Regions from separate parts of the Streptomyces sp. AK08-02 genome, predicted to be linked through region 1. Evidence: predicted binding sites of a transcription regulator. Region 1 holds the regulator's gene; each other region holds the start of a gene.
What was found. Region 1 encodes HrcA, which represses chaperone genes, less so after heat shock. Its sites were predicted from a motif close to TTNGCACTCNGNNNNNCNGAGTGCNAA; they were not measured.
Positions count from the first base shown of each region.

Region 2: the regulator HrcA is predicted to act here: its motif matches at 3,033-3,059, upstream of groES (co-chaperone GroES).
Region 3: the regulator HrcA is predicted to act here: its motif matches at 5,587-5,613, upstream of groL (chaperonin GroEL).

Region 1 covers NZ_JARAZV010000031.1:54,336-63,682, reverse strand. The annotation lists gene PV734_RS43270 (S41 family peptidase) at 1-776, opposite strand, end outside; gene PV734_RS43265 (hypothetical protein) at 846-1,442, opposite strand; gene PV734_RS43260 (16S rRNA (uracil(1498)-N(3))-methyltransferase) at 1,536-2,279, opposite strand; gene PV734_RS43255 (nitronate monooxygenase) at 2,276-3,352, opposite strand; gene dnaJ (molecular chaperone DnaJ) at 3,408-4,544, opposite strand; gene hrcA (heat-inducible transcriptional repressor HrcA) at 4,545-5,561, opposite strand; gene PV734_RS43240 (MBL fold metallo-hydrolase) at 5,847-6,641, shown strand; gene PV734_RS43235 (DUF3097 domain-containing protein) at 6,673-7,494, shown strand; gene hemW (radical SAM family heme chaperone HemW) at 7,691-8,923, opposite strand; gene PV734_RS43225 (SpoIIE family protein phosphatase) at 9,065-9,347, opposite strand, start outside.
Region 2 covers NZ_JARAZV010000028.1:431-9,777, forward strand. The annotation lists gene PV734_RS41625 (THUMP-like domain-containing protein) at 1-1,055, opposite strand, end outside; gene PV734_RS41630 (polysaccharide deacetylase family protein) at 1,146-2,072, shown strand; gene PV734_RS41635 (polysaccharide deacetylase family protein) at 2,069-2,872, shown strand; gene groES (co-chaperone GroES) at 3,204-3,512, shown strand; gene groL (chaperonin GroEL) at 3,643-5,265, shown strand; gene PV734_RS41650 (ester cyclase) at 5,350-6,057, opposite strand; gene PV734_RS41655 (SDR family oxidoreductase) at 6,160-6,933, opposite strand; gene PV734_RS41660 (MOSC domain-containing protein) at 7,055-7,717, opposite strand; gene PV734_RS41665 (LysR family transcriptional regulator) at 7,849-8,748, shown strand; gene PV734_RS41670 (WhiB family transcriptional regulator) at 8,804-9,133, opposite strand.
Region 3 covers NZ_JARAZV010000015.1:156,813-166,159, forward strand. The annotation lists gene otsB (trehalose-phosphatase) at 1-191, shown strand, start outside; gene PV734_RS30265 (trehalose-6-phosphate synthase) at 195-1,616, opposite strand; gene PV734_RS30270 (glucosyl-3-phosphoglycerate synthase) at 1,726-2,670, opposite strand; SAM riboswitch class I at 2,832-2,979, shown strand; gene thrC (threonine synthase) at 2,995-4,308, shown strand; gene PV734_RS30280 (MoaD/ThiS family protein) at 4,425-4,700, shown strand; gene PV734_RS30285 (cold-shock protein) at 5,143-5,349, shown strand; gene groL (chaperonin GroEL) at 5,741-7,369, shown strand; gene PV734_RS30295 (NADH:flavin oxidoreductase) at 7,636-8,760, shown strand; gene PV734_RS30300 (DUF4157 domain-containing protein) at 9,114-9,347, shown strand, end outside.

The sequences.
Region 1 (9,347 bases):
AGTTCACCTGCGGAGGAGTAGACGACACGGCTGCCGTCGCTCGCGGCGTGCCGGGCGTAGAAACTGTCGATCGGAGTGTGCCGTCGCAGGTCGGAGCCGTCGGCCAGGGAGGAGTACAGCGCCCCGACACCTTCGTGGTCGGAGAGGAACGCGATGCGCTCGCCCACCCACACCGGGTACTCCAGGTTGCCGTCCAGGTCGGCATGGAGCCGGACGAACTCCCCCGCGCCTTCGCCCTCTTGGCCATCCCCGTCGATCCACAGCTTGCCTGCCGTACCGCCCCGGTAGCGCTTCCACCAGGCGGCCTCGCGTCCCATGGGAGCGGAGAGGAGAACGGTCGCCGGCCCCTGGGCGACATCACCGACGGGCCCGTACGGCAGCACGGTTGCCGGTCCGCCGTCGAGCGGCACGGCCCGCGCCCAGGAGCGGCGCAGGCTGGCCTGTCCCTGGGTGCTGATGGCGAGGACCCGCCCGTCCGGGGTCCAGCCGCGCACCTGGGTCCGCCAACTGCCCCAGTAGGTCAGCCGTCTGCTGGATCCGCCGTCGATCGGGGCGACATGCACCTCGGGTGCGCCGTCGCGGGTGGAGGTCCAGGCGAGGCGGGTGCCGTCCGGGGAGATACGGGGATGGTTCACCGGCACGTTGTCGGCGCTGACGCGCCAGGCCCGGCCGCCGTCGAGCGGGGCGACCCAGACGTCGTCCTCGGCGGTGAAGGCGACCGAGTCGCCGTGCAGATGCGGAAACCGGAGATACGCAGGCGAAGAGGGCTGAGTCACCCGATCACCCTAAGCAACGATCAGGCCCCCGGACAGGGGTTTGATCACTTCCTTGCCCACGCGGGAGCGCTACTTGCCCTCGACGGGCAGGCAGCTCGGGTCCTTCTGGCACCAGATGGTCCTCGTCACGGTGACAGTGACGGTCGGCGCGGGCCGCCCGTTGTCCGGCGGGCGCCAGGTCGCCGACGGGGTACGGGTCGGCGTGCTGGGTGCGTCGCAGTTGCCGAGGCCGCTGACCCGGAAACGCTGCTTGCCACCGACCTTGGCGGTGAGGTCCCCGCGTACGCATCTGCCGTTGACCGCCCGTGTCACCTTGCCGGTGACGGTGATGTCCTTGCCGTCCCCGGTCTTGCCCCGGCAGTCGACGCTCGCGACGGCGTTCGCACTCGGCGACGGTGAACTCCCGGACCCGGACGCCTTGTTGCCCTTGCCGTTGCTGTTGCCGCCGTTGACCGAGGCCGTGCAGCTGAGCCACTGGACGTCGACGTCGCGCCGCTCCAGTTCGTTGGTCGCGGTCTGGTCGGTGGTGAAGGCCACGGTCGCCGATCCGAGTCCACCGGGATCACAGGCGACGACACCGCCCACGGCGGCCACCACGAGTCCGGCCGCCGCGACCACCGTGCGGCGCCTGTGTGGCCGATGCCAAATCCGCCTCAGAGCCCCCATGAAGGGCAGCCTGCCACCGCCCCGCCCCACGGGGAAGGTCGTTAACCGGACAGGAGCCACAGTAGGCAGGAGAGAGACGCCGGGAGCCAGACGCTAGGACCAGCGCCCGGTGCGGCCGAGCAGCAGCGCCGTGGCCGCCGTACCGGCGGTGGAGGTACGCAGCACACTGGCCCCGAGCCGGTACGCCTTCGCCCCCGCCTCCTCGAAGAGGGCCAACTCCTCGGGGGAGACGCCGCCTTCGGGCCCGACGACCAGCACGATGTCGCCGGTGGAGGGGAGTTCGGCGGTCGCGAGCGCCGCGCTGCCGTACTCGCGGTCCTCGTGCAGTACGGCGGCGAAGTCTGCTTTGGCGAGAAGCGCGGCAACCTGTTTGCTCGACGCGGCGTCCGCGACCTCCGGGAACCGCACCCGGCGCGACTGCTTGCCGGATTCCCGGGCGGTGGCCCGCCACTTGGCGAGCGCCTTCAGCCCACGGTCCCCCCGCCACTGGGTGACGCACCGCGAGGCGGCCCAGGGCACGATGGCGTCGACGCCGGTCTCGGTCATCGTCTCGACGGCCAACTCGCCCCGGTCACCCTTGGGAAGAGCCTGGACGACGGTGATACGAGGAGACTGGACGGCTTCCTCGACGACCGGCCCGAGCCGCAGCACCAGTTGGTCCTTGCCCTCGGCGGCGACGACCTCGCCCTCGGCCCAGCGCCCGGCGCCGTCGGTGAGGACGACGGTCTCACCGGCCCGCAGCCGCTTCACGGAGACGGCGTGGCGCCCTTCGGGCCCGTCAAGAACGTACTGGCGGACATCGGGCAACCGCTCGACGACGAACACGGGAGCGGTCACGAACGCTCGCCCCCGCTCAGCAGCGCGTCCCGCGCGGACTCGATCTCGTCCACCAGCACCCGCACCAGTTCCCCGGCCGGAAGGTCACGGGCCATCCGGTGCCCCTGTCCCGCCCACAGCGCCATGCCCTGCGCGTCGTCGGCCTCGGCGGCCTTCTTGCGGAGCGGCGAGGTGAGGTGGTGGACCTCGGGATAGGCGGCCGGCGCGTACGGGCCGTGCTCGCGCAGGAAACGGTTCACCAGGCCCCGGGCGGGCCTGCCGGAGAACGCGCGCGTGAGCTCCGTACGGACGAAGAGCGGGTTGGTCAGCGCCTGTTTGTGCAGGGCGTGGGCGCCGGACTCCGGGGTGGCGAGGAAGGCGGTGCCGAGCTGGGCGGCGCTCGCGCCCGCGGCGAGGACGGCGGTGATCTGGCTGCCTCGCATGAGCCCGCCGGCGGCGACGAGGGGGAGGTCGACGGTCTCGCGGACCAGGGCGATGAGGGCGAGCAGCCCGACAGCGGACCCGTCCGCCTCGGGGTTGTCACGATGGGTGCCCTGATGGCCACCGGCCTCGACGCCCTGCACGATCACCGCGTCGGCCCCGGCCCGCTGCACGGCAAGGGCCTCTTCGGCGGTGGTCGCGGTGACCAGGGTGAGGGTGCCCGCTCGCCGCAGGGATTCCAGTACGTCGCTGCTGGGCACCCCGAAGTGGAAGGAGACGACCGGGACCGGGTTGTCGAGAAGCACCGCGAGCTTGGCGTCGTAGCCGTCGTCACGTCCGCTGTCCGGGTCGCCCAGCTCGGTGTCGTACCAGGTCGCCTCACCGGCGAGCTGATGGGCGTAGACCTCGACGGCGGCGGGGTCGGCACAGTCCGGCTGCGGCATGAAGAGGTTCACGCCGAAGGGGCGTCCGGTGAGCTTGCGCAGCTGCTGGATCTCCTTGTACATGCCGTCCGCGGTCTTGTACCCGGCGGCGAGGAACCCGAGCCCACCCGCATCCGCGACGGCGCTGGCGAGCCGCGGGACGGAGACGCCGCCCGCCATGGGCGCCTGCACGATCGGATGAGGGAAGAGATCGGTCAGTGCGGAGGACATGACGGCATGTTGTCACGTCCTCCGCACAAGTCCGAATCAGCCCTTCGGCCCTCGCTCAGCGGCCGTTGAAGGCGTCCTTCAACCGCGAGAACAGCCCCTGCTGCCCAGGCTGGAACTGCCCCGTGGGCCGCTCCTCGCCCCGCAGCAGCGCCAGCTCGCGCAGCAACCGCTCCTGCTCGGGATCAAGCTTCGAAGGGGTCATGACCTCGACATGGACGATGAGGTCACCGCGTCCCCCGCCCCGCAGGTGCGTGACACCCCGGCCGTGCAGCGGAATCGACTGCCCGGACTGCGTGCCCGGACGGATGTCGACCTCCTCCAGCCCGTCGAGCGTCTCCAGCGGCACCTTCGTGCCCAGTGACGCCGCCGTCATCGGAAGGGTCACCGTGCAGTGCAGGTCGTCCCCGCGCCGCTGGAACTGCGAGTGCGGCAGCTCATGGATCTCGACGTACAGGTCACCGGCGGGACCACCACCGGGCCCCACCTCACCCTCGCCGGCGAGCTGGATCCGCGTACCGTTGTCGACACCTGCGGGGATCTTCACGGTCAGGGTCCGACGCGACCGCACCCGCCCGTCGCCCGCGCACTCGGGGCACGGGGTCGGAACGACCGTCCCGAACCCCTGGCACTGCGGGCAGGGCCGCGAGGTCATGACCTGGCCCAGGAAGGACCGCGTCACCTGGGAGACCTCACCGCGCCCGCGACACATGTCGCAGGTCTGGGCCGAGGTCCCCGGCGCCGCGCCCTCACCGCTACAGGTGGCGCACACCACGGCCGTGTCGACCTGGATGTCCTTGGTGGTCCCGAAGGCGGCCTCGTCCAGCTCGATGTCGAGCCGGATCATCGCGTCCTGGCCGCGCCGCGTACGCGACCTCGGCCCCCGCTGGGACGCCGTTCCGAAGAACGCGTCCATGATGTCCGAGAAGTTCCCGAAGCCACCGGCGCCGAAGCCGCCCGCGCCTCCGCCGCCCGCCTGCGAGAGGGGGTCGCCGCCGAGGTCGTAGACCTGCTTCTTCTGCGGGTCCGACAACACCTCGTACGCGGCGTTGATCTCCTTGAACCGCTCCTGCGTCTTCGGATCGGGGTTGACGTCCGGGTGCAGCTCGCGGGCGAGCCTCCTGAACGCCTTCTTGATCTCGTCCTGGGACGCGTCGCGGCGCACGCCGAGTACGGCGTAGTAGTCCGTGGCCACTTAAGACTCCGCCAGGATCTGTCCGACGTACCGTGCCACTGCGCGTACCGCTCCCATCGTTCCCGGGTAGTCCATGCGGGTCGGTCCGACCACGCCGAGCTTGGCCACTGCCTCGCCGCCCGAACCGTAACCGACCGACACGACGGACGTGGAGTTGAGTCCCTCGTATTTGTTCTCGTGACCGATTCGTACGGTCATGCTCGAATCCCCGGCCTCACCAAGGAGTTTGAGAAGTACGACCTGTTCCTCCAGGGCTTCCAGAACGGGTCGGATAGTGAGGGGAAAGTCATGTCCGAAGCGGGTCAGATTGGGCGTTCCGCCGATCATCAGCCGCTCCTCGGTCTCCTCGACGAGCGTCTCCAGAAGGGTGGAGAGCACCGTCGCGACCGTCCCCCGGTCCTCCGCCTCGAAGGCGTCCGGGAGATCCTGCACGAGCTGCGGCACGTCCGCGAACCGACGGCCCGCGACCCGGCTGTTGAGCCGCGCGCGCAGATCCGCCAGGGACACCTCCCCGAAGGGCACCCGGCAGTCGATCATCCGCTGCTCCACCCGGCCCGTGTCCGTGATCAGCACGAGCATCACGCGCGCGGGAGCGAGCGAGAGGAGTTCCACGTGCCGCACGGTCGAGCGGGTGAGCGACGGATACTGCACGACGGCGACCTGCCGCGTCAGCTGGGCGAGCAACCGGACGGTCCGCCCGACCACGTCGTCGAGATCGACGGCGCCGTCCAGGAAGTTCTGGATGGCACGCCGCTCGGGCGCGGTCATGGGCTTGACGCCGGCGAGCTTGTCGACGAAGAGCCGGTAGCCCTTGTCGGTCGGGATGCGCCCGGCGCTGGTGTGGGGTTGGGCGATGAAGCCCTCGTCCTCCAGCGCCGCCATGTCGTTGCGGACGGTCGCCGGTGAGACCCCGAGGTTGTGCCGCTCGGTGAGCGCCTTGGACCCGACCGGCTCCTCGGTGCCGACATAGTCCTGGACGATGGCGCGCAGCACTTCGAGCCTGCGTTCACTGAGCATCGCGCACACCTCCAGCTGTCGTCCCCTGAGTGCCTACCCCGGTAACCGGGCTTCCGCACCGACCTGCACTGCTCTTCGGCTCTCCATTGGCCTTCCCTGGCACTCTTCGTGCCCGAGTGCCAGACTTCCCCGGCCCAGTGTACGGCTGTCGGGTACGCCCCCGGCAAGGGCGGCCCGCGCCGACCTGCCGACCTGTACCGACCTGTCCTGCGATGTCGTGTCCTCGGCAACCCTCTCGGCCCCACGACTCGCACCGCTTCCGCCCGCTGCGGCTAGCGTCGCCGTATGAAGGTGACTTGGGAAGAGCCGAGGTGGGGCGACCTGGGATGGGAGCGCCTGGCGGCCGGGGTGGGGCGATGCCGGCTGCCGGTCTGGGACTGCACGGTGGGGCTGGTGACCGGGCCGGCCGGCGCCCTGCTGATCGACGCCGGATCGAGCCTCGCGGAGGGCGCGAGGCTGCGCCTGGAAGCCCAGTCGCTGGCCGGGCGCCGAGTGGACTTTCTCGCACTCACGCACCCCCATTTCGATCATGTTTTCGGGGCGGCGGCGTTCGCGGGTGCGCATGTCCTGACGGCCGGGGGTGCGGACGGCTCAGGAAGCGAATTCGGGCAACTGGGGCGCGAGGCGTTGTGCGCGGACGCGGTACGCAACGGCCTGGACGTCCGCGCGGCCGAGGAGGCGGCGGACACACTGATCGTCCCGCATCAGGAGATCCGCAGAAGCCTCACCGTCGAACTGGGCGCCGGCAGGGAAGCCACCCTCTGGAACGTGGGCCCGGGCCACACCCGCAACGACCTGGCGGTAGTAGTACGCACCAAGGCCGCCACCGCCACCCCCACCAGCAACAACTCAACCACCGTCTTCTGCGGCGACCTGGTCGAGGAGTCGGGCGAACCCCAGGCGGGCCCCGACGCCGTACCGTCGCACTGGCCGGCGGCCCTCGACCGCCTCCTCGCCCTGGGCGGCGAGGACGCACTGTACGTACCCGGCCACGGCGCGGTGGTGGACGCGGCGTTCGTACGGGCCCAACGGGACGCCCTGGCACGGCGTTTCGGCGTGTCGCGGGAGCCGGTGACCTGACGGCACGACCGCTTCTCCTATCGTCATCCGAATGCGCCAGTACTCTCCGGACCTGACCCCACCGTGGAAGAAGCCCAAGCCCGTGCCGCAGGTCCCGGCGGACCCCGGCCTGGTGGTCGAGGAGCCGGGTACGGGCTTCTGCGGCGCGGTGATCCGCTGCGAGGCGGGCACGGTCACCCTGGAGGACCGCTTCGGCAGACACCGGGTGTTCCCGCTGGAGCCGAGCGGCTTCCTGCTGGAGGGCAAGGTGGTGACCCTGGTCCGCCCGACCGGGTCACCGGCCGCGTCTTCGGTACGTCCGTCCCGTACCGCTTCCGGTTCGATGGCGGTTCCCGGTGCCCGCGCACGGGTGGCCCGGGCGGGGCGGATCTACGTGGAGGGCCGGCACGACGCCGAACTGGTCGAGAAGGTGTGGGGAGACGACCTGCGGGTCGAGGGCGTGGTCGTCGAGTACCTGGAGGGCATCAACGACCTCCCCGCGATCGTGTCCGAGTTCGCCCCCGGCCCGGACGCCCGCCTGGGCATTCTGGTGGACCACCTGGTCCCGGGCACCAAGGAGTTCCGGATCGCGCGGTCGGTGACGAGCGAACACGCGCTGGTGGTCGGGCACCCGTACATCGACGTGTGGGAGGCGGTGAAGCCCACGTCACTGGGCATCCCCGGCTGGCCCCGCATCCCACACGGACAGGACTGGAAGACGGGCGTGTGCCGGGAACTGGGCTGGCCGCAGAACACGGGTGCGGTGTGGCAGGCGATCCTGGCGAGGGTGAGTTCCTACAGGGACCTGGAACCGGAGCTCCTGGGCCGCGTGGAGGAACTGATCGACTTCGTGACAGCACCACCAGAAGCGTGACTGCGCGAAGCGCGAGCTCCCTTCCCACCCACCCACACCCCCCAGCCCCGGCCCGCATTTCCAGCTCCGGCCCGCATTTCCAGCCCGTCCGGCGTTTGAGGACAAGGCCCGTTCAGGGCCGGAGCGGGGGTCTGGGGGCGCAGCCCCCAGGAACGGGATGGGACGGGTAGGGGCGGCGGGGGCGAATCCCAGCCCGTCAGTCCACCAGGTCCCGAACCACCGCGTCCGCCAACAACCGCCCCCGCAACGTCAACACCGCCCGCCCCTCCCCATAGGGCCCCGCCTCCAGCAACCCCTCCCGCAACGCCCGCCCCGCAGCCCCCAGCCCCGCCTCCCGCAACAGCGCCAACGGCACCCCCTCCCGCAACCTCAGCTCAAGCAGAATCCGCTCGACCCGCCGGTCCTCCTCCGACAGCACCTCACGCCCCGCCCCGGGCGACCGCCCCGCCGCCAGCGCCCCCGCGTACGCCCCCGGATGCTTCACGTTCCACCACCGCACGCCCCCCACATGGCTGTGCGCCCCGGGCCCCGCGCCCCACCAGTCGGCGCCACGCCAGTACAGCTCGTTGTGCAGGCACCGGGCAGCCTCCGAGGTCGCCCAGTTGGACACCTCGTACCAGTCGTAGCCCGCAGCCCCCAGCACCTCGTCGGCGATCAGATACCGGTCGGCGTGCACATCGTCGTCGGTCATCGGAACCTCGCCCCGGCGGATACGCCGAGCCAGCTGCGTACCCTCCTCCACGATCAGCGCGTAGGCGCTCACGTGATCGGGCCCCGCACCGAGCACGGCCTCCAGCGAGGCCCGCCAGTCGTCGTCCGACTCGCCGGGCGTGCCGTAGATCAGATCGAGGTTCACATGGTCGAACCCCACCGCCCGCGCCTCCGCGACACACGCCTCGGGCCGCCCGGGCGTGTGCGTACGGTCCAGCACCTTCAGCACGTGCTGCTTCGCGCTCTGCATCCCGAAGGAGATCCGGTTGAAGCCGCCCTCGCGCAGGGTGGCCAGATACCGCTCGTCCACGGACTCCGGGTTCGCCTCCGTCGTCACCTCCGCGTCCGCCGCGAGGCCGAACTCGTCGCGGATCGAGCGCAGCATCCGTACGAGATCCTCGGCGGCCAGGAGTGTGGGCGTACCGCCTCCCACGAAGACCGTGCGAACCTCGCGGGGGTCGTCGCCCAGCACCTTCCGCGCGAGCCGGACCTCGTCGATGAGCGTGTCGGCGTAGTTGTCGCGGGAGGCGAGGACACCGCCCGTGCCGCGCAGCTCGGTCGCCGTGTAGGTGTTGAAGTCGCAGTAGCCGCAGCGGGTCGCGCAGTACGGGACGTGGAGGTAGAACCCGAGGGGACGGTCCGCGGCCCCGGCGAGTGCGGGGGCGGGCAGAGCGCCGTCGTCGGGGACGGGTTCGCCGTCGGGGAGTGCGGAGGGCATGCCTTCCATTGTCCAGCACCGCCGCGACGACCCGCCCCACCAGATGGCCTGGGCATCACCGGGACGCGATCCGGGCGTCAGGGCACGCGCCATCCGGACGCGTAAGTCGCACACATCCGCCGGACACATCAGCCGGACGCGTCAGCCGGTCTGCAGCACCAGCAGCGCCAGATCGTCCTCGGGCGGCTTCTCCCCGAACTCGTGGACGAGTCGGCGGATACGTTCCGCGATCAGCTGCGCGTCCAGCCCGGCGCAGCCGGCGAGGGCGCTCGCCAGCCCGTCGCCGTCGTCGAACTGACGGGGCCCGCAGCGCCGCTCGGTGACCCCGTCGGTGACGCACAGCAGGCTGTCGCCCGGCCACAGCTCGAAACTTCCGCTCGTGTACGTCTCGTCCTCGACGACCCCGAGCAGGGTCTGCGGTTCG
Region 2 (9,347 bases), on a different contig from region 1:
TTCTTCACGGTCAGCGCCCCGACCTCCCGCTCCCGCAGCAGAGCCTTCAACTTCTTCACTCCGAAAGGCAGTTGATCGGTGATCTCATAGGCGGAGGCGTACGGAGTGTCCCGCAGCTCATCCGCCGTCACATAGGCGATCGTCTCGTCGACGAGCCCTCCGCCGACCTCCTCGGCCACCTCCGCCACCAGATGCGACCGGATGACGGCACCGTCGGGTTCGTACAAGTACCGCCCCACCGGGCGTACTTGAGGATCCGGCAGCCCCCGCCCGACCAGAACGCGCGGCCCGGGCAGCAGAGTTGCCCGGACGGCCCCGGGCTCGGTCCCGAACCACAGCACCGCTTCCTTCACATCACCGCCGTCCGAGATCCACTCGGCCCCGGCGTCGGCGGGAATCGCCTCGTGCGGCACACCGGGAGCGATCTTCAGCGCGGCCAGCGGAGCCTTCCTGGCCGCTCCCACGGCCCACGAGAGCGGCGGTGAGTACGCCTCGGGGTCGAAGATCCTCCCGCGCCCCCCGCGCCGAGCGGGATCGACGAACACCGCGTCGTACGCCGTCGTGTCGACATCGGTGACATCCGCCTCCCGTACCTCCACGAGATCCCCGATGCCCAGCGCGTCGACGTTCGCGCGCGCGACGGCGGCCGTGAGCGGATCCCGGTCCACGGCGAGGACCCGGATGCCGGCCCGGGCGAGCGCGAGCGCGTCGCCGCCGATCCCGCAGCACAGGTCGGCGACCGAGGTCATGCCCAACTCCGCGAACCGCCCCGCCCGGTAGGCGGCCACGCTCGCCCGGGTCGACTGCTCGACCCCGTTGGGCGTGAAGAACATCCGCCCGGCGTCCTCGGCGCCGAACTTCGCCACCGCCCGCTGCCGCAGGCGCTCCTGTCCGAGCGCCGCCGAGACCAGCTCGGCGGGGTGCTCGCGGCGCAGCCGGGTGGCGACGGCCAGCTCACGGGCCGGCTCGGTACCGCGCACCTCGTCGAGGAGGGCGCGGCCCACCGGGGTGAGCAGGGCGGCGAAGGCGGAGAGGGGTGCGGCGAGGTCGTTCACCGGGTCATTGTGGGCCAGCCGGTGGACGACGTGCCTCCGGCGGCGGTGTCGGCCGCGATCCGGGGTCCCGCGCTGGGAAGATCCGGCACCATGCGAACGGTAGGACAAAATGACAAAAAGCGGTCAGTGGCCCGTGCCGGGATCGTCGCGCTCGCCATGGCCGCACTCGCCTCGGGCTGCGCGGAAGGAGCCGCCCCGCCGAAGAGCAGCCGCCCCGCCCCGGGCCAGGAACTGCGCCTGAACGCACCCCCGGCGCGCGCCCTCGACGCGTATGCCCGGAACCTGGGCCGCTCCCACGCGGCCCGGGTCGCCGCAGCGAAGCGGTGGGGCCTGAGCGCGCCCCCGCTGACCGCCCCCGCGCCCCCCACCCGCAGGGCGAGGCCCACGACCCGCAAGGGCTTCGAGGTCGACGACCACGAGAAGCGCGGCCTGCCGCCTGTCTTCACCACGATCCCCACCCGCGACAAGGTCGTCTTCCTCACCATCGACGACGGCGCCGAGAAGGACCCGGCGTTCCTGCGGATGATGAGCGAACTGAAGATCCCGTACACCGCCTTCCTCAGCGACTACCTGGTCAAGGAGGACTACGGCTACTTCAGGAAGATGCGCGACCGGGGTGTCGTACTCAACAACCACACCCTCCGTCACCGCTATCTGCCCGCTCTCTCCTACGAGAGCCAGAAGGCCGAGATCTGCGGCATGCAGGACGTGATCACCAAGCGCTACGGCACCCGCCCCGCCCTCTTCCGCCCGCCGTACGGCAACTACGACGAGGACAGTCTGCGCGCGGCGAAGTCGTGCGGCGTGAAGTACGTCCCGCTGTGGAACGAGGAGGTCTTCGCCGACCACTGGGAGTACCGGGAAGGGGACCGGGACCTCCACCCCGGGGACATCGTCCTCAGCCACTTCCGCGGCGAGGACGACGGGAAGGGCACGATGCCCGACATGGTCCGCCGCTTCATGAAGCTCGTCACCGCCAAGGGATACGCGGTGGCCCGTCTGGAGGACTACCTGTGACCGCGCGCCCACTGGCCGCCGCACTCGCCGCCGCGCTCCTGGCGGCGACGGCCACCGGCTGCGCCCAGTCCGTGGACCCCATCGAACGCCTGGGCAGAAGAGCGGCCCAGGCGGCCCACCACAGCCGCACACACTCCTCCTCGACCACCGACGCGCAGGCATACCGCCGCTGGGGCCTGTCGTCCCCCGTGCGCCTGGCCCCGCCCCCGTCCACGCACCCTCGCAGGATCCGCGCGGCCGGCCCCGGCCTCCCCCCGGTCGTCGACCGGGTCCCGACCCACGACAAGGTCGTCTTCCTCACCTACGACGACGGCGCCGAACGCGACCCCCGCTTCGTCGACCTGGTCCGCGAACTGCGCCTCCCGGTCAGCATGTTCCTCACGGCGCGTGTCGTGGGCCCGGGCTACGCCCACTTCGCCCGCCTGCGAGAGGTCGGCGCGAGCGTCCAGAACCACACCGTGGACCACCAGTCCCTACGGGGCCTGCCGTACGCCGGCCAGCGCGCCGAGATCTGCGGCCAGCAGGACAGACTCCGCGAACGGTTCGGCCTCCGCCCCCGCCTCTTCCGCCCGCCCTACGGCACCTACGACACGACCACTCTGAGAGCGGCCTCGGACTGCGGGGCCTCGGCGGTGGTGCGGTGGACCCCGGGGGAGGAGCCGCTCGGCCCGGGCACCATCGCCCTGGTGGGCCCGGACGACGACCTGAACGGCCCGCCCCTGGTCGAACGGACGGTGCGACTCCTCCAGGAGATGGAGCGGAAAGGCCTGAGCGTGGGCCGCCTGGAGGACTATCTCTGACCAGACTCCTCAGCCCGTCCGGCGTCTGAGGACGAGCGCGTCCGGCGCGACCACGGGGGCCTGGGGCCGGAGCCCCCGGAAACCGGCGCCCACACCCACCAACAGCACCTCACCGGAACCCACGATCACCGACCCCCCGCCCGCCGAACCGTCGGCGACATTGGCACTCCGCTTGACCGAGTGCTAATCGCAGTCATAGTCTCAGTTCTGGCACTCCCCCCTGGAGAGTGCCAACAGCGACGGGCAGGTCCGGCACCCGCGACGACGGATCGACCTGGTCGCCACCTCAGACAGTTAACCCCGTGAGATCTCCGAAGGGGGAGGTCGGATCGTGACGACCACCAGCTCCAAGGTTGCCATCAAGCCGCTCGAGGACCGCATTGTGGTCCAGCCGCTCGAAGCCGAGCAGACCACGGCCTCTGGCCTGGTCATCCCGGACACCGCCAAGGAGAAGCCCCAGGAGGGCGTCGTCCTGGCAGTGGGCCCGGGCCGCTTCGAGAACGGCGAGCGCCTGCCGCTCGACGTGAAGACCGGCGACATCGTGCTGTACAGCAAGTACGGCGGCACCGAAGTGAAGTACAACGGCGAGGAGTACCTCGTCCTCTCGGCTCGCGACGTGCTCGCGATCGTCGAGAAGTAATTCACCCGGATTCATCAGCATTACCAGCACTGCAGTGAACTGCGCCCCTGGCCCCCGCGACTCTCAACAAGCCGGGTGCTGGGGGCGCAGTTCGTTTCACCCACATTTCCGAGAGGGCTGAACCGCTCCCATGGCGAAGATCCTGAAGTTCGACGAGGACGCCCGTCGCGCCCTTGAGCGCGGCGTCAACAAGCTTGCCGACACGGTGAAGGTGACGATCGGCCCCAAGGGCCGCAACGTCGTCATCGACAAGAAGTTCGGCGCTCCCACCATCACCAACGACGGCGTCACCATCGCCCGCGAGGTCGAGCTCGACGACCCGTTCGAGAACCTCGGCGCCCAGCTGGTGAAGGAGGTGGCGACCAAGACCAACGACATCGCGGGTGACGGTACGACCACCGCCACCGTGCTGGCCCAGGCGCTCGTCCGCGAGGGCCTGAAGAACGTCGCCGCCGGCGCCTCCCCGGCCGCCCTGAAGAAGGGCATCGACGCGGCGGTCAAGGCTGTGTCCGAGGAACTCCTCGCGACCGCCCGCCCGATCGAGGAGAAGTCCGACATCGCCGCCGTGGCCGCGCTCTCCGCGCAGGACACGCAGGTCGGCGAGCTCATCGCCGAGGCGATGGACAAGGTCGGCAAGGACGGTGTCATCACCGTCGAGGAGTCCAACACCTTCGGTCTGGAGCTCGACTTCACCGAGGGCATGGCCTTCGACAAGGGCTACCTGTCCCCGTACATGGTGTCCGACCAGGAGCGTATGGAGGCCGTCCTCGACGACCCGTACATCCTGATCCACCAGGGCAAGATCGCCTCCATCCAGGACCTGCTGCCGCTGCTGGAGAAGGTCATCCAGACCAACTCCTCCAAGCCGCTGCTGATCATCGCCGAGGACGTCGAGGGCGAGGCCCTGTCGACCCTGGTCGTGAACAAGATCCGCGGCACCTTCAACGCGGTCGCGGTCAAGGCCCCCGGCTTCGGTGACCGTCGCAAGGCGATGCTCGGCGACATGGCCGCGCTCACCGGCGCCGAGGTCATCGCCGAGGAGGTCGGCCTCAAGCTCGACCAGGTCGGCCTCGACGTGCTGGGCACCGCCCGCCGCGTCACCATCTCGAAGGACGACACGGTCATCGTCGACGGTGGCGGCGACAAGGGCGCTGTGGCCGGTCGCGTCAACCAGATCAAGGCCGAGATCGAGAACACGGACTCCGACTGGGACCGCGAGAAGCTCCAGGAGCGCCTCGCGAAGCTGGCCGGCGGCGTGTGCGTGATCAAGGTCGGCGCCGCCACCGAGGTGGAGCTGAAGGAGAAGAAGCACCGTCTCGAGGACGCGATCTCCGCGACCCGCGCCGCGGTCGAGGAGGGCATCGTCTCCGGCGGTGGCTCCGCGCTCGTCCACGCCGTGAAGATCCTCGAAGGCAACCTCGGCAAGACCGGCGACGAGGCGACGGGTGTCGCGGTAGTCCGCAAGGCCGCCGTCGAGCCGCTGCGCTGGATCGCCGAGAACGCCGGCCTGGAGGGTTACGTCATCACCTCCAAGGTCGCCGAGCTCGACAAGGGCCAGGGCTTCAACGCCGCCACCGGCGAGTACGGCGACCTGGTCAAGTCCGGTGTCATCGACCCGGTCAAGGTCACCCGCTCCGCCCTGGAGAACGCGGCCTCGATCGCCTCCCTCCTCCTCACGACCGAGACCCTGGTCGTCGAGAAGAAGGAAGAGGAAGAGGCCGCCGCGGCCGGCGGCCACGGCCACTCCCACTGAGCCAACAGCTCACGCGGCACGAAGAAACCCCCCGTTCCTGGCTGGAACGGGGGGTTTCTCCCTTCGCGGGCGGTCCGATGCCCCCTACTGCTCCATGGAGTCCAGCACTCCGAGCTGCCCCATCAGCCCCAGCCGGTCGTACTCCCACCAGCCCTCGACGATCTTCCCGTCAGTGTCGAACCGGTGAATGGTCGTGCCGGTCATCGAGACATGTCTGCCACTGCTGGGAATCCCGAGGAAGTCGCCGCGCTGGGTCCCGTTCCACGTCCAGCGGGTGCAGACCCGGTCGCCCTGGGCGATCTGGTCGTGCACGGTGAACGCGAAGTCGAATCCCTCACGCCACATCTGCATCTCGCGCCGGGCCGCGTCCAGCCCGATGACATCCTGCTCGTTGGACGGGTCGTGGTCGTGGTAGCTCTCCACGAACAGGTCGTTGAGCGAAGGCAGTTCACCCCTGGTGGCGATCACCTCGAAGAACCGCCGCGAGGAGTCCGCGCACAACTGCTCGTCCCGCACCACGTCCAGATCCGTGAACGTCGGCATCTCGTCGCACAGGGCGACCATCTCCCGGAAGATCCGGTCCGTCTCCGGAAGATTCGAGTTCCGCATCGCCTCCTCGTACGACGGGAACTCCACGATCTCGACGAAGTGCGACGAGTCCGAGAGATCCTTGCCGAGCATCGTGTGCGTCGCGGACCTCTTCCCCTTGGTCTGCTCGACCCAGGTGTCCATCAGCCGGTTCATCTCGTCGAACCGACTGGTCTTGCAGTCAATCAGCTGTACGAACGTCATGGCGCCGCCTCCGGCCCCCCTGGGTCCGGTACCTCACTCCATACTCCCACCGGAGCCGCGGCGCCACCTCTCGCACCAGGACCCGTAAAGAGATCACTGAGATCACTGAGGCCCGTACTTCCGTCCCGTCTTCGACGAGATCCCGCCGAGCAGTGCCCGCGGCGTCACCTTCACCACGCCCATCAGCGCCTTGTAGCGCGGGTCCGGGATCGACAGCGACTTACCCCGGGCCAGATCGGCGAGCGCCGCCGCGACCAGCTTGTCCGCGTCCAGCCACATCCAGTTCGGGATGTTGTCCGTCCCCATCCCGGCCCGCTCGTGGAACTCCGTACGCACGAAACCGGGAGCCAGCGCCATCAGCCGCACCCCGCTCCCCGCCAGATCCTTCGCCGCCCCCTGCGTGAACTGCACGACCCACGCCTTCGACGCCCCGTACGTACCGCGCGGCACGAACGCGGCGACGGACGCCACATTGACGACACCCCCGCGCCTCCGCTCCCGCATGGCCTCGGCCGCGGCACTGGTCAGCCGCAGCACCGCCTCGCAGTGCACCTTGAGCATCCGCAGCTCGTCCGCCATCGAGACGTCGAGATAGCGGCCCTTGTTGCCGAAGCCGGCGTTGTTGACCAACAGGTCGACGGGGTTCTTGCGGTCCCCGAGACGTGCGGCCACCGCCTCGATGCCGGCGTCCGTCGCGAGGTCGGCGCTCAGCACCTCCGCCTCGATGCCGTGCCGGTCGTGCAGTTCGGTCGCCTGCTCGCCGAGCCGCTTGGCGTCGCGCGCCACCAGGACGAGGTTGTGGCCGTCGGCCGCCAGTCGTCGCGCGAACGCGGCGCCGATACCCGCGGTGGATCCCGTAATCAAAGCCGTTGTCATGGCGCAAGATTAGTGACCCGGGCTGTGCCCGTCCGCCCCCTGCACGCTCCCTCCCGATCGTGAAGTCCCCGCCAGGACACTCCGGGTAATCCCTTGTCAGCGGCCGTGCCCCACCTGCGAGTCAGCCGTACTTCCTCACATACGAGGCGGCTGCCGTCGCCGCCTCCGAATGCAGCGCCGCACCGGCCGTGAGCAGCCGTGGCAGCAGAGTCCGCTCGGTCGTCAGGGCCCGGAAGTACAGGGCGACCGTCACCTCGTGATCCGGCCGGTGCACGATGTCGACCGGGTCGCCCGCCCGTATCTCGCCCGGCTCGATCACCCGTAGATAGGCGCCCGGCGCACCCCGCTCCGTGAACCGCCGCACCCACCTTTTCTCACCCAGATGGCCCTGAAAGGTCGCACAGGGGATGCGTCCGCTGGTGACCTCCAGGACCAGCTCGGACCCGATCCGCCAGCGCTCGCCGATCAGCGCGCCGGACACGTCCAGGCCCCGCGTGGTGAGGTTCTCGCCGAACATCCCGTCGCGCAGCGGGCGGCCCAGCTCGCGTTCCCATGCGTCGAGATCCTCGCGCGCGACCGCGTACACCGCCTGTTCGTCGCCGCCGTGGTGCTGCTTCGAGCACACCGCGTCTCCGGCCAGACCGCTGCCGCCGATCCCCTTGGGCCCGGGCGCCGCCACCCGCACCGGCCCGTCCACCGGCCGTTTGTCGATGCCGGTGCCCTGCGGATGGTCCGTGTACGGCACGGACTGCGCACGACCCACGTTCACGGACAACACCTTCATCACCACTCTCGCCCCCGCACTCGCCGTTTCACCCATCGCATTCATGACCACGACCACACGCTAAGTCACTCATCCCCAAAGTGTCGACGCATTATTCTCCACAGAATCAAAGGATCACTTATGATCGAGAAATGATCGAAGCCCGTCATCTCCGTGTCCTGCGCGCCGTGGCCGCCACCGGCTCCTTCTCGGCGGCGGGCCGCGAACTGGGCTGCACCCAGCCCGCCGTGAGCCAGCAGATGAAGGCACTGGAAGCCTCGGTCGGTACCCCACTGCTCATCCGCAGCGGGCGCGAGATGCGCCTGACCCAGGCGGGCGAGGCCCTCGTGCGACACGCGGCGGGCATCCTCTCGGGCCTCACGGCGGCGGAGGAGGAGGTCGCGGCGATCGCCGGACTGCGGGCGGGCCGGGTCCGGCTGGTCTCCTTCCCCAGCGGCAGCTCCACCCTCGTCCCGACGGCCCTCGCCGCCCTGCGCGCCGCTCACCCCGGCACCCGGGTCTCCCTGGAGGAGGCCGAACCCCCGCACTCGGTCGAACTGCTGCGCGAGGGCGACTGCGACGTGGCGCTCGCTTTCCGTTACGAGGGAGCGGCCGGCGCCGGTGAGTGGGACGACCTGGTGGTCCGCCCCCTTCTCACCGACCGGCTCGTCGGCCTCGTACCCGAAGGGCACCGGTTGTCCCGCGCCGAGTCCGTCGCCCTGACCGAACTCGCCGCCGAGTCCTGGATCGCCGGCTGCCCGCGCTGCCGGGGCCAGCTGGTCGAGGCATGCGAGGGCGCGGGTTTCACCCCGCGCATCGACTTCGCGACCGACGACTACCCCGCGGTGGTCGGTCTGGTGGGCGCGGGTCTGGGCGTGGCGGTCCTGCCCCGGCTCGCCGTCGAGTCCGTACGGCCGCGGGGTGCGCGCATCGTGACGCTGGAACCGGCGGTCCGGCGGGAGATCGTCGCGCTGACCCTGCCCGATCTGGCACAGGTGCCGGCGGTCGCGGCGACGCTGGACCAACTCGCGCGGGCGGCGGACCGGGTCTGAGCGGGTGGGCACGCGTGCGCGTGCTCATGCGGGCCGCACCGAGAGAAACGTTCCTTCAGTTGTTCGAGTCGAGGTCCCCGCCACCGGCCGACGCCGACACCAGCCGGTTGCGGGCCCGTCCCATCAGCTCTTCGCGCTCGTCCTCGGTCAAACCGCCCCACACGCCGTACGGCTCGCGCACCGCCAGCGCGTGTGCCGCGCACTGCGCGCGGACCGGGCATCGCATGCAGACCTCCTTGGCCGAGTTCTCGCGAGCGCTCCGTGCCGCACCGCGCTCTCCCTCCGGGTGGAAGAAGAGCGAGCTGTCGACCCCACGGCAGGCCGCGAGGAGCTGCCAGTCCCAGAGGTCCGCGTTCGGACCGGGAAGGCGGGAGAAATCTGCCATTGTTTGTCCCCTTGTTGCCGTTCTGGGCTGAGTTGGTGCCCCTGACCGTACAACTACGATCTAAGGAGATGAAAATATGACTCATTGCGAATCTAGCCTCAGACACCAATAAAAGGGAAGAAAAACGGCTGAATGGGGCATAGGTTGTGATGAAACGTTGAGGGTCTGCTGTGCATGTCTGCACCGTGTCCACGCCCTCACGTAGAGTGCCGAA
Region 3 (9,347 bases), on a different contig from region 1:
CGGCGTTCGCGGCGGTGGAGAAGCTCCGCCAGAACGGCCTGCCCGGCGGCATCCCCGGTCTGCTCGTCTGCAGCGGCAACAGCACCGAGGCCGTGACGGAGCTGGCGGAACGCGCCGACCTGGTTGTCGACGGTCCCGAGGGTGTCGTACGGCTGCTGACCACCCTCGGACAGGCCGTCGTCGGTCGTTAGTCGTTAGTCGCTGAGCGCGTTCAACTGGTCCAGGAACCACTGGGCCGGCGGCAGCGCGGTCGCCGCTGCGGCCAGTCGTTTCGTGCGTTCCGCGCGTTCGGCTGCGCCCATCGTCAGGGCCTCCTCCAGTGCCCGTGCCGTCTGGACGACGTCGTACGGGTTCACCACGATCGCGTCCTCGCCCAGCTCCTCGTACGCTCCCGCCTCCCGCGACAGCACCAGCGCGCACCCCTCGTCGGAGACCACCGGGATCTCCTTGGCGACGAGGTTCATGCCGTCGCGGATGGGGTTGACGAGGGCCACGTCGGCGAGGCGGTAGGCGGCCAGTGAGCGGGCGAAGTCGTCCTTGACGTGGAGGACCACCGGAGTCCAAGTCGGTGTTCCGTAGGTCGAGTTGATGTCGTCCGCCACCCGCTGCACCTCGGCCGTGTAGTCACGGTAGACCGCCAGGTCCTGGCGGGAGGGGTACGCGAAAGCCACGTGCACGACCCGCTCGCGCCACTCCGGGTGGTCTTCCAGTAGCTGCCGGTACGCCAGCAGGCCCCGCACGATGTTCTTCGACAGCTCCGTACGGTCCACCCGCACGATTGTCCTTCGGTCACCGTCGCCGCCGATCTCCTCGCGCAGGGCGGTCATCCGCTCCTCGACGTCCGGCTCGTGCGCGCGCCTGCGCAGGAAGTCCGCGTCCGCGCCCAGACCGTGCACGCCGATCCGTGTGTCGCCGATGCCGCCGACCAGGTCCGTACAGCAGGCGGTGAACGCGTCCGCCCACCGCCGGGTGAGGAAGCCGAGGCGGTCCGCGCCGAGCATGCCGCGAAGGAGCTGCTCGGAGATGTCGTACGGCAGCATCCGGAAGTAGTCCGCCGGTGCCCACGGTGTGTGTGAGAAGTGGCCGATGCGCAGATCCGGGCGGAGCGAGCGCAGCATGCCCGGGACCAGGCACAGGTGGTAGTCCTGGACCACCACCGACGCGCCCTCGGCCGCCTCCGCCGCCAGTGCCTCGGCGAACGCCCGGTTGTAGGCCTCGTACGACGCCCACTGACGCCGGAACTCCGCGTCGAAGACCGGCTCCAGCGGGGTCTGGTACAGCATGTGGTTCACGAACCACAGCACCGAGTTGGCGATGCCGTTGTAGGCGTCGGAGTGCACCGTCTCGTCGATGTCCAGCATCCGTACGTGCTGCCCGCCGGTCGCGTCCACGGACAGCCGCCGGCCGCCGTGAGAGCGTCGCACCGCCTCACGGTCGCCGTCGGACAGCGCCGAGCACACCCACAGGGAGCCTGTGTCGGTGCCGATCGCGGACAGGCCGGAGACCAGCCCGCCGCCACCGCGCCTGGCGGCCAGCGAGCCGTCCTCCTGCACCTCGTACGAGACCGGGCCGCGGTTGGACGCGACCAGTACCTGCATGGAAGCCGTGGAAGCCATACGCCACAACCTAGCCCGGCCCGGAAACACTCAAACGTACACACGTACGCCTCAGCCGTATACAAGCCGCCCGGGCCGGTGCACCGGCCCGGGCGGGGCCAGGCGCGGGCTAGGCGGCCTTTCGCCTCGCGTACTCCGCGATCTCCGCCATCGGCGGGCGTTCCTCCGTGTCCACCGAGTACGTCCGGGGCTCGAAACCGTCCTCTCCGCGCTCGAACTGGGTGAGCGAGGGGCGGATCAGATGGCCCCGGGCCAGCCGGAGCTGCGCGGTGCGGTAGATCGCGGCGGACATCCGGCCGAGGGCCTGGCCGTCCTGGTGGCGGTGCTTGCGCACACCCACGTCGACCTGCGCCAGCGCGTCCAGGCCCACCAGGTGCAGGGCGTCGATCAGCATGCCCAGCTCGACGCCGTAGCCGACGGGGAACGGGAGCTGTTCGAGGAGTGAGCGGCGGGCCGCGTACTCGCCGCCGAGCGGCTGGACGAAGCCGGCCAGCTGCGGCCAGTGCATGTTGAGGAGGGGGCGGGCCATGAGTTCCGTCACCCGGCCGCCCTGGCCGGCCGCCTGACCGAGCGGGCGGTCGTACATCGCCTTGACGAGGTCCACACCGGGGTCCGTGAGCAGGGGGCCCACGATCCCCGAGACGAAGTCCGACGAGAACTCCTTGAGGTCCGCGTCGACGAAGCAGACGATGTCGCCGCTGGTGACCAGGAGCGAGCGCCACAGGACCTCGCCCTTGCCCGGTACGGCCGGGATGCGCGGCAGGATGTCGTCGCGGTGGACGACCCGGGCGCCCGCCGCGGCGGCCACCTCGGAGGTACGGTCGGTCGATCCCGAGTCGATGACCACGATCTCGTCGACGAGCGGGACCTTCAGCATCAGGTCACGGCGGATGACGGCGACGATCTCACCGACGGTCTCCTCCTCGTTGAGCGCGGGCAGTACGACACTCACCGTGGCGTTCGAGGAACGCTTCGCGGCGATCAGCTTCTTCAGCGGGCGGTCGCGGGCGGACCAGGAGCGCGTGCTCAGCCAGCGTTCGACGTCTTCCAGCACGTGCGGCTCTCCCTTACGTTGCATGGGGGGAAGCGCGATCTTGTATCTCGCGGTTCGGACGGCTCCCACCACCATCCAAGCCTTCGGTTACAGTCTTGAACAACGCGGGTGACCATCGCATGTCCGAGGTCACCTCTGTTCACAACCTCACAACTTCATACCGCTCATCCAGAGGGGCAGAGGGATACGGCCCGATGAAGCCCCGGCAACCCTCCAGCCGATCCTGTCGCATCTCATGTGGCGAGGCTCCCGGCTCGGGAAGGTGCCAAATCCGTCTCATGGCGAAACGCGTCGTGAGGAAGATGAGGAAAGGGCTTCGCCTCCATGGCTGCGCAAACTGTCGAGAGCACCGAGAGCACCACTTCCGGCTCCGTCACCCCTGTTGATCTCGGCCCCGCCGCCGCACTCTCCTGTCGTGAATGCGGTCACCGGGTCCCCCTCGGTCCGGTGTTCGCCTGCGAGGAGTGTTTCGGCCCGCTGGAGATCGCCTACGACTTCGCCGTCCACTCGGCGGCCGACACCGAGGAACTCCGCAAGCGCATCGAAGCGGGACCCGCGAACATCTGGCGTTACGCGCCCCTGCTGCCAGTTCCCGCGAACGTCGCCGAGAAGCCGAACATCAACCCCGGCTGGACCAAGCTCGTCCAGGCCGACAACCTCGCCCGCGAGCTGGGTGTCGACGCCGGCAAGCTCTTCGTGAAGGACGACTCAGGCAACCCGACGCACTCCTTCAAGGACCGGGTCGTCGCCCAGGCCCTGGAGGCCGCCCGCGCCTTCGGCTTCACCACCCTCTCCTGCTCCTCCACGGGCAACCTGGCCGGTGCCGTCGGCGCCGCCGCCGCCCGGGCGGGCCTGCGCTCCTGCGTGTTCATCCCGCACGACCTGGAGCAGGGCAAGGTCGTCATGGCCGCGGTGTACGGCGGCGAGCTCGTCGGCATCGAGGGCAACTACGACGACGTGAACCGCTTCTGCTCCGAGCTGATCGGCGACCCGGCCGGCGAGGGCTGGGGCTTCGTCAACGTCAACCTGCGCCCGTACTACGCGGAGGGCAGCAAGACCCTGGCGTACGAGATCTGCGAGCAGCTCGGCTGGCGGCTGCCGGACCAGCTCGTCGTGCCCATCGCCTCCGGGTCGCAGCTCACGAAGATCGACAAGGGGCTGCAGGAGCTGATCAAGCTCGGGCTCGTCGAGGACAAGCCGTACAAGATCTTCGGCGCCCAGGCGGAGGGCTGCTCGCCGGTGTCCGTGGCCTACAAGGCCGGGCAGGACGTCGTACGGCCGCAGAAGCCCAACACCATCGCCAAGTCGCTGGCGATCGGCAACCCGGCGGACGGGCCGTACGTGCTGGACATCGCGCGGCGGACGGGGGGAGCGGTTGAGGACGTCAACGATGAGCAGGTCGTTGACGCGATTCGGCTGCTCGCGCGTACGGAGGGGATCTTCGCGGAGACCGCCGGTGGGGTGACCGTGGGTGTCACGAAGAAGCTGATCGAGAACGGGTTGCTGGACCCGACCCTCACCACTGTTGTGCTGAACACCGGGGACGGTCTGAAGACGTTGGACGCGGTGGCGGACGTCGGCCTGACCGCGACCATTCGGCCCAGCCTTGAGTCGTTCCACGCGGCCGGACTCGCGTAAGAGGTGTTTCGTTCGTCTGCGGGCTCGTGGGGGCTGGTCGCGCCCACGCGGCGGTAGCCGCAGATCCAGCGCAGCCCCGCGCCCCTAGGTATGTCACCTGACCGGAGGTTTTCACCGTGAGCGTTTCTGTCCGCATCCCTACCATCCTCCGCACCTACACCGGTGGACAGGCCGAGGTGACCGCCGAAGGGGGGAACCTGGCCGAGGTCATCGCCGATCTGGAGAAGAACCACACCGGGATCGCCGCCCGGGTGCTCGACGACCAGGGCAAGCTGCGTCGCTTCGTCAACGTGTACGTCAACGACGACGACGTCCGCTTCGAGCAGGGGCTGGAGACGGCGACGCCGGACGGTGCCGGGGTGTCGATCATTCCCGCGGTCGCCGGCGGCTGATACCCGCGAGTAGTAACCGTCGGTAACATCGATTACCGAGAGTTCATCGAATTGCCCCCTCCGTGAGAGAAGCGGAGGGGGCAATTCTGTATGGTTGAGCGCGGTACAGTTGGGGAAGCCGCACCATCTCGCTCGCCGCACGCGTATTGATTCCTGCCGCGCACCCAACGAGAAGTAGCCAAAGTGTGCAGGCATTTTGCGTTCTTTGTTCTCTTTGTGGGGCCCGGCTTGCCCTGAATCCGCGTGAATTCTCCGCATATTTCCTGACCTGGCGTGCCCGGATTTCTCGTCCAATTGACCTGTTGCAGAGGGCAGTTGGACAGATACATTCGGCCGCGGTCGACGCGTTCCGGCGCACACCTCCACCGGTTGGGGGGGTGAGGTCTGACCCGGATCCGCGAAGTGCGGATCCGTGCAAGGGCCAGTAATAGGGGAGTTAGGCATGGCTCAGGGCACCGTCAAGTGGTTCAACGCGGAGAAGGGGTACGGCTTCATCGCGGTCGACGGTGGTGCGGATGTTTTCGTCCACTACAGCGCGATTCAGATGGACGGCTACCGCACCCTCGAGGAAGGTCAGCGGGTCGATTTCGAGATCTCGCAGGGCCAGAAGGGGCCGCAGGCGGACATGGTCCGTCTGGCGATCACCTGAAGCACGCGCCGGAGCACGCGCAGCGACGTTCTTCTTCCTTCATCGAAGGATTTCGATGGGCTCGTACCTCGTGGGACCTCACGGGGTGCGGGCCCATCGGCATGTCCGCAGGTGATGTCCGCAGGTGATGTCCGATGCCGCTTCGGTGTTGCTACCGGGCCGTAGCCACCCCCCTGTTCACCTGCGGATCTTCGAGAGCCGCTTGCACTCGGCAGGGGCGAGTGCTAATCATTGGCGTTAGCACTCTGAAGGTGAGAGTGATAACGAAGGACCGGGTGGGTGAGGCCCGCAGGCCAGGTGGTGCAAGGAATCACCAGGGCAGGCAGGCCGTCCGTCGCGGGCGCCAGCGCGGTCCGGAGCAATCCACCCCAGTCCGGGAGGACCACTTCACATGGCCAAGATCATCGCGTTCGACGAGGAGGCACGGCGCGGTCTCGAGCGCGGGATGAACCAGCTCGCCGACGCCGTCAAGGTCACCCTCGGCCCCAAGGGCCGCAACGTCGTCCTCGAGAAGAAGTGGGGCGCCCCCACGATCACCAACGATGGTGTTTCCATCGCCAAGGAGATCGAGCTCGAGGACCCTTACGAGAAGATCGGCGCCGAGCTGGTCAAGGAAGTCGCGAAGAAGACGGACGACGTAGCCGGTGACGGCACGACGACCGCGACCGTCCTGGCCCAGGCGCTGGTCCGCGAAGGCCTGCGCAACGTGGCCGCGGGTGCGAACCCGATGGCCCTGAAGCGCGGTATCGAGAAGGCCGTCGAGGCCGTCTCCGGTGCGCTGCTCGACCAGGCGAAGGAGGTCGAGACGAAGGAGCAGATCGCTTCGACCGCCTCCATCTCCGCCGCCGACACGCAGATCGGCGAGCTCATCGCCGAGGCGATGGACAAGGTCGGCAAGGAAGGCGTCATCACCGTCGAGGAGTCCCAGACCTTCGGTCTGGAGCTGGAACTCACCGAGGGCATGCGCTTCGACAAGGGCTACATCTCGGCGTACTTCGCGACCGACATGGAGCGCATGGAGGCGTCGCTCGAGGACCCCTACATCCTCATCGCCAACTCCAAGATCTCCTCGGTCAAGGACCTGCTCCCGCTCCTGGAGAAGGTCATGCAGTCGGGCAAGCCGCTGCTGATCATCGCCGAGGACGTGGAGGGCGAGGCCCTCTCGACCCTGGTCGTCAACAAGATCCGCGGGACCTTCAAGTCCGTCGCGGTCAAGGCCCCAGGCTTCGGTGACCGCCGCAAGGCGATGCTGAACGACATCGCGATCCTCACGGGTGGCGAGGTCATCTCCGAGGAGGTCGGTCTCAAGCTCGAGAACACCTCCCTGGACCTCCTGGGCCGTGCGCGCAAGGTCGTCATCACCAAGGACGAGACCACGATCGTCGACGGCGGCGGCTCCGCCGACCAGGTCGCCGGCCGGGTCAACCAGATCCGCGCCGAGATCGAGAACTCGGACAGCGACTACGACCGCGAGAAGCTGCAGGAGCGCCTGGCGAAGCTCGCCGGCGGTGTTGCGGTCATCAAGGCCGGTGCCGCGACCGAGGTCGAGCTCAAGGAGCGCAAGCACCGCATCGAGGACGCCGTTCGCAACGCGAAGGCGGCCGTCGAGGAGGGCATCGTCGCCGGTGGTGGCGTGGCCCTGCTGCAGGCCTCCTCGGTCTTCGAGAAGCTGGAGCTGACGGGTGACGAGGCGACCGGCGCGAACGCCGTACGTCTCGCCCTGGAGGCCCCGCTCAAGCAGATCGCCGTCAACGGTGGCCTTGAGGGCGGCGTCATCGTCGAGAAGGTGCGCAACCTTCCCGTCGGCCACGGCCTCAACGCCGCGACCGGTGAGTACGTCGACATGATCGCCGAGGGCATCATCGACCCGGCGAAGGTGACGCGCTCCGCGCTGCAGAACGCCGCGTCGATCGCCGCGCTGTTCCTCACCACCGAGGCCGTCATCGCCGACAAGCCGGAGAAGGCGGGCGCCGGCGCCGGTGCCGGTGGCGGCATGCCGGGCGGTGACATGGACTTCTGATCGACCTCTGGTTGATCACCGTCCTTCGTACCGAGGGCGGCACCCTTCCCCACGCGGGGAGGGTGCCGCCCTCGGGCGTTTGCGGGGCCCTGAGTCAGCCCCCGAGGTGTCGCCCGTAGTGGCCGGGATCACAGCAGGCGTCCCGGGCGGGAGGAATGGAGGGCCGGAGGGCTGTAGTTGATGCACATGCAAGCAGTTGTGCGTAACCGCATCTCCCGCTCGTTTCCCGTTCCCTTTCCACCCGTCCCGTTTCCAGGAGCCCCCACGTGACAGCCCCCGCCCAGACCTCCCGCGCGGCCCAGATCCTGTCGCGGCCCGTCACGCTCAACGGCCTGACCGTGCCGAACCGGATCGTGATGGCGCCGATGACGCGCAAGTTCTCGCCCGGTGGTGTCCCCGGTGAGGACGTGGTCTCGTACTACTCGCGCCGCGCGGGCGCCGGGGTCGGTCTGATCGTCACCGAGGGGACGTACGTCGGACACGACTCCGCCGGTGACAGCGACCGCGTACCCCGGTTCCACGGCGAGGAGCAGCTCGCGGGCTGGGCGAAGGTCGCCGACGCCGTGCACGCGGCCGGCGGGAAGATCGTGCCGCAGCTGTGGCACATCGGCATGGACAGGGCGGCCGGGCAGCCCCCGTTCGTCGACGCCCCGCCGGTCGGCCCGTCGGGTCTGCGGCTGGACGGCACCGCCGGCGCCGGCAAGGAGATGACGCAGGAGGACCTGGACGACGTCATCGACGCGTTCGTCGCCGCCGCGGTGGCCGCCGAGCGCATCGGCTTCGACGGGGTCGAGCTGCACGGCGCCCACGGCTACCTGATCGACCAGTTCCTGTGGTCCACCACCAACCGCCGCACGGACGCGTACGGAGGTGACCTGGTCGCCCGTACGAAGTTCGCGACGGAGATCGTGGCCGCCGTACGCGAGGCCGTGTCCGCGTCCTTCCCGATCATCTTCCGGTACTCGCAGTGGAAGTCGGGCGCCTTCGACGCGCGCCTCGGCGAGACCCCAGAGGAGCTGGAGTCGATCCTGACCCCGCTCGCGGCGGCCGGCGTCGACGCCTTCCACGCCTCCACGCGCCGCTACTGGCTCCCGGAGTTCGACGGCTCGGACCTCAACCTGGCCGGCTGGACGAAGAAGCTCACCGGCAAGCCGACGATCACCGTCGGCTCGGTCGGCCTCGACGGCGACTTCATCCGCGGGTTCGCGGGCGAGGGCTCCCCGGTCAAGAGCATCGACGACCTCCTGGACCGCCTGGAGAACGAGGAGTTCGACCTCGTCGCGGTCGGCCGCGCGCTGCTCCAGGACCCGGAGTGGGCGGCGAAGGTCCTGGAGGGCAGGACGGGCGAGCTGACGGCGTACGACGCGTCCGCGCTGGAGTCGTTGAGCTGAGCCTGCGGCCAAGCCGGGCTGAGCAGGGAGCAGGGAGCAGGGAGCAGGGAGCAGGGAGCAGGGAGCAGGGAGTAGGGAGTAGGGCCGGGGACTGGAAACGGAGCATCGGCTTCCGTGCCGGTCCCCGGCCCGCTGTCGTCGTGAACGCGCACCAGAAGGGCAGCAGGTCTGCCCGTGCGGATCTTGCCGCGACCTCTGCGCTGTCGTAGAACGGGAAGCAAACTCCCTCGCTTCGGAAGAGGACTCGCGTGCATCACCTAGGACATGGACACGCTCGCAGGAGCGGACAGCCCTCGACCGCGTCGCGTGTCGGCACGCCTCGCGCGGGACTGTCGAGCGCCTGGCTGACCCACTTGCAGCGTGTCGCGGCCAACGGGAGTGGACGCGGCGACCGTGAGGAAGAGGTCGCGGACCACGCCCAGGTGCAGCGCGTCGCCGTGGACAACGCCCTGCAGTCGCCGTGGCGCCCGCTGGAGCCCGGCCTTAAGAACGAGATGCAGGCACGTTTCGACGGCGCCGACTTCAGCGGGGTCAGGGTGCACGACGGAGCCGCCGCGCGGGAGGCGGCGGCGGCCGTCGAGGCCAGG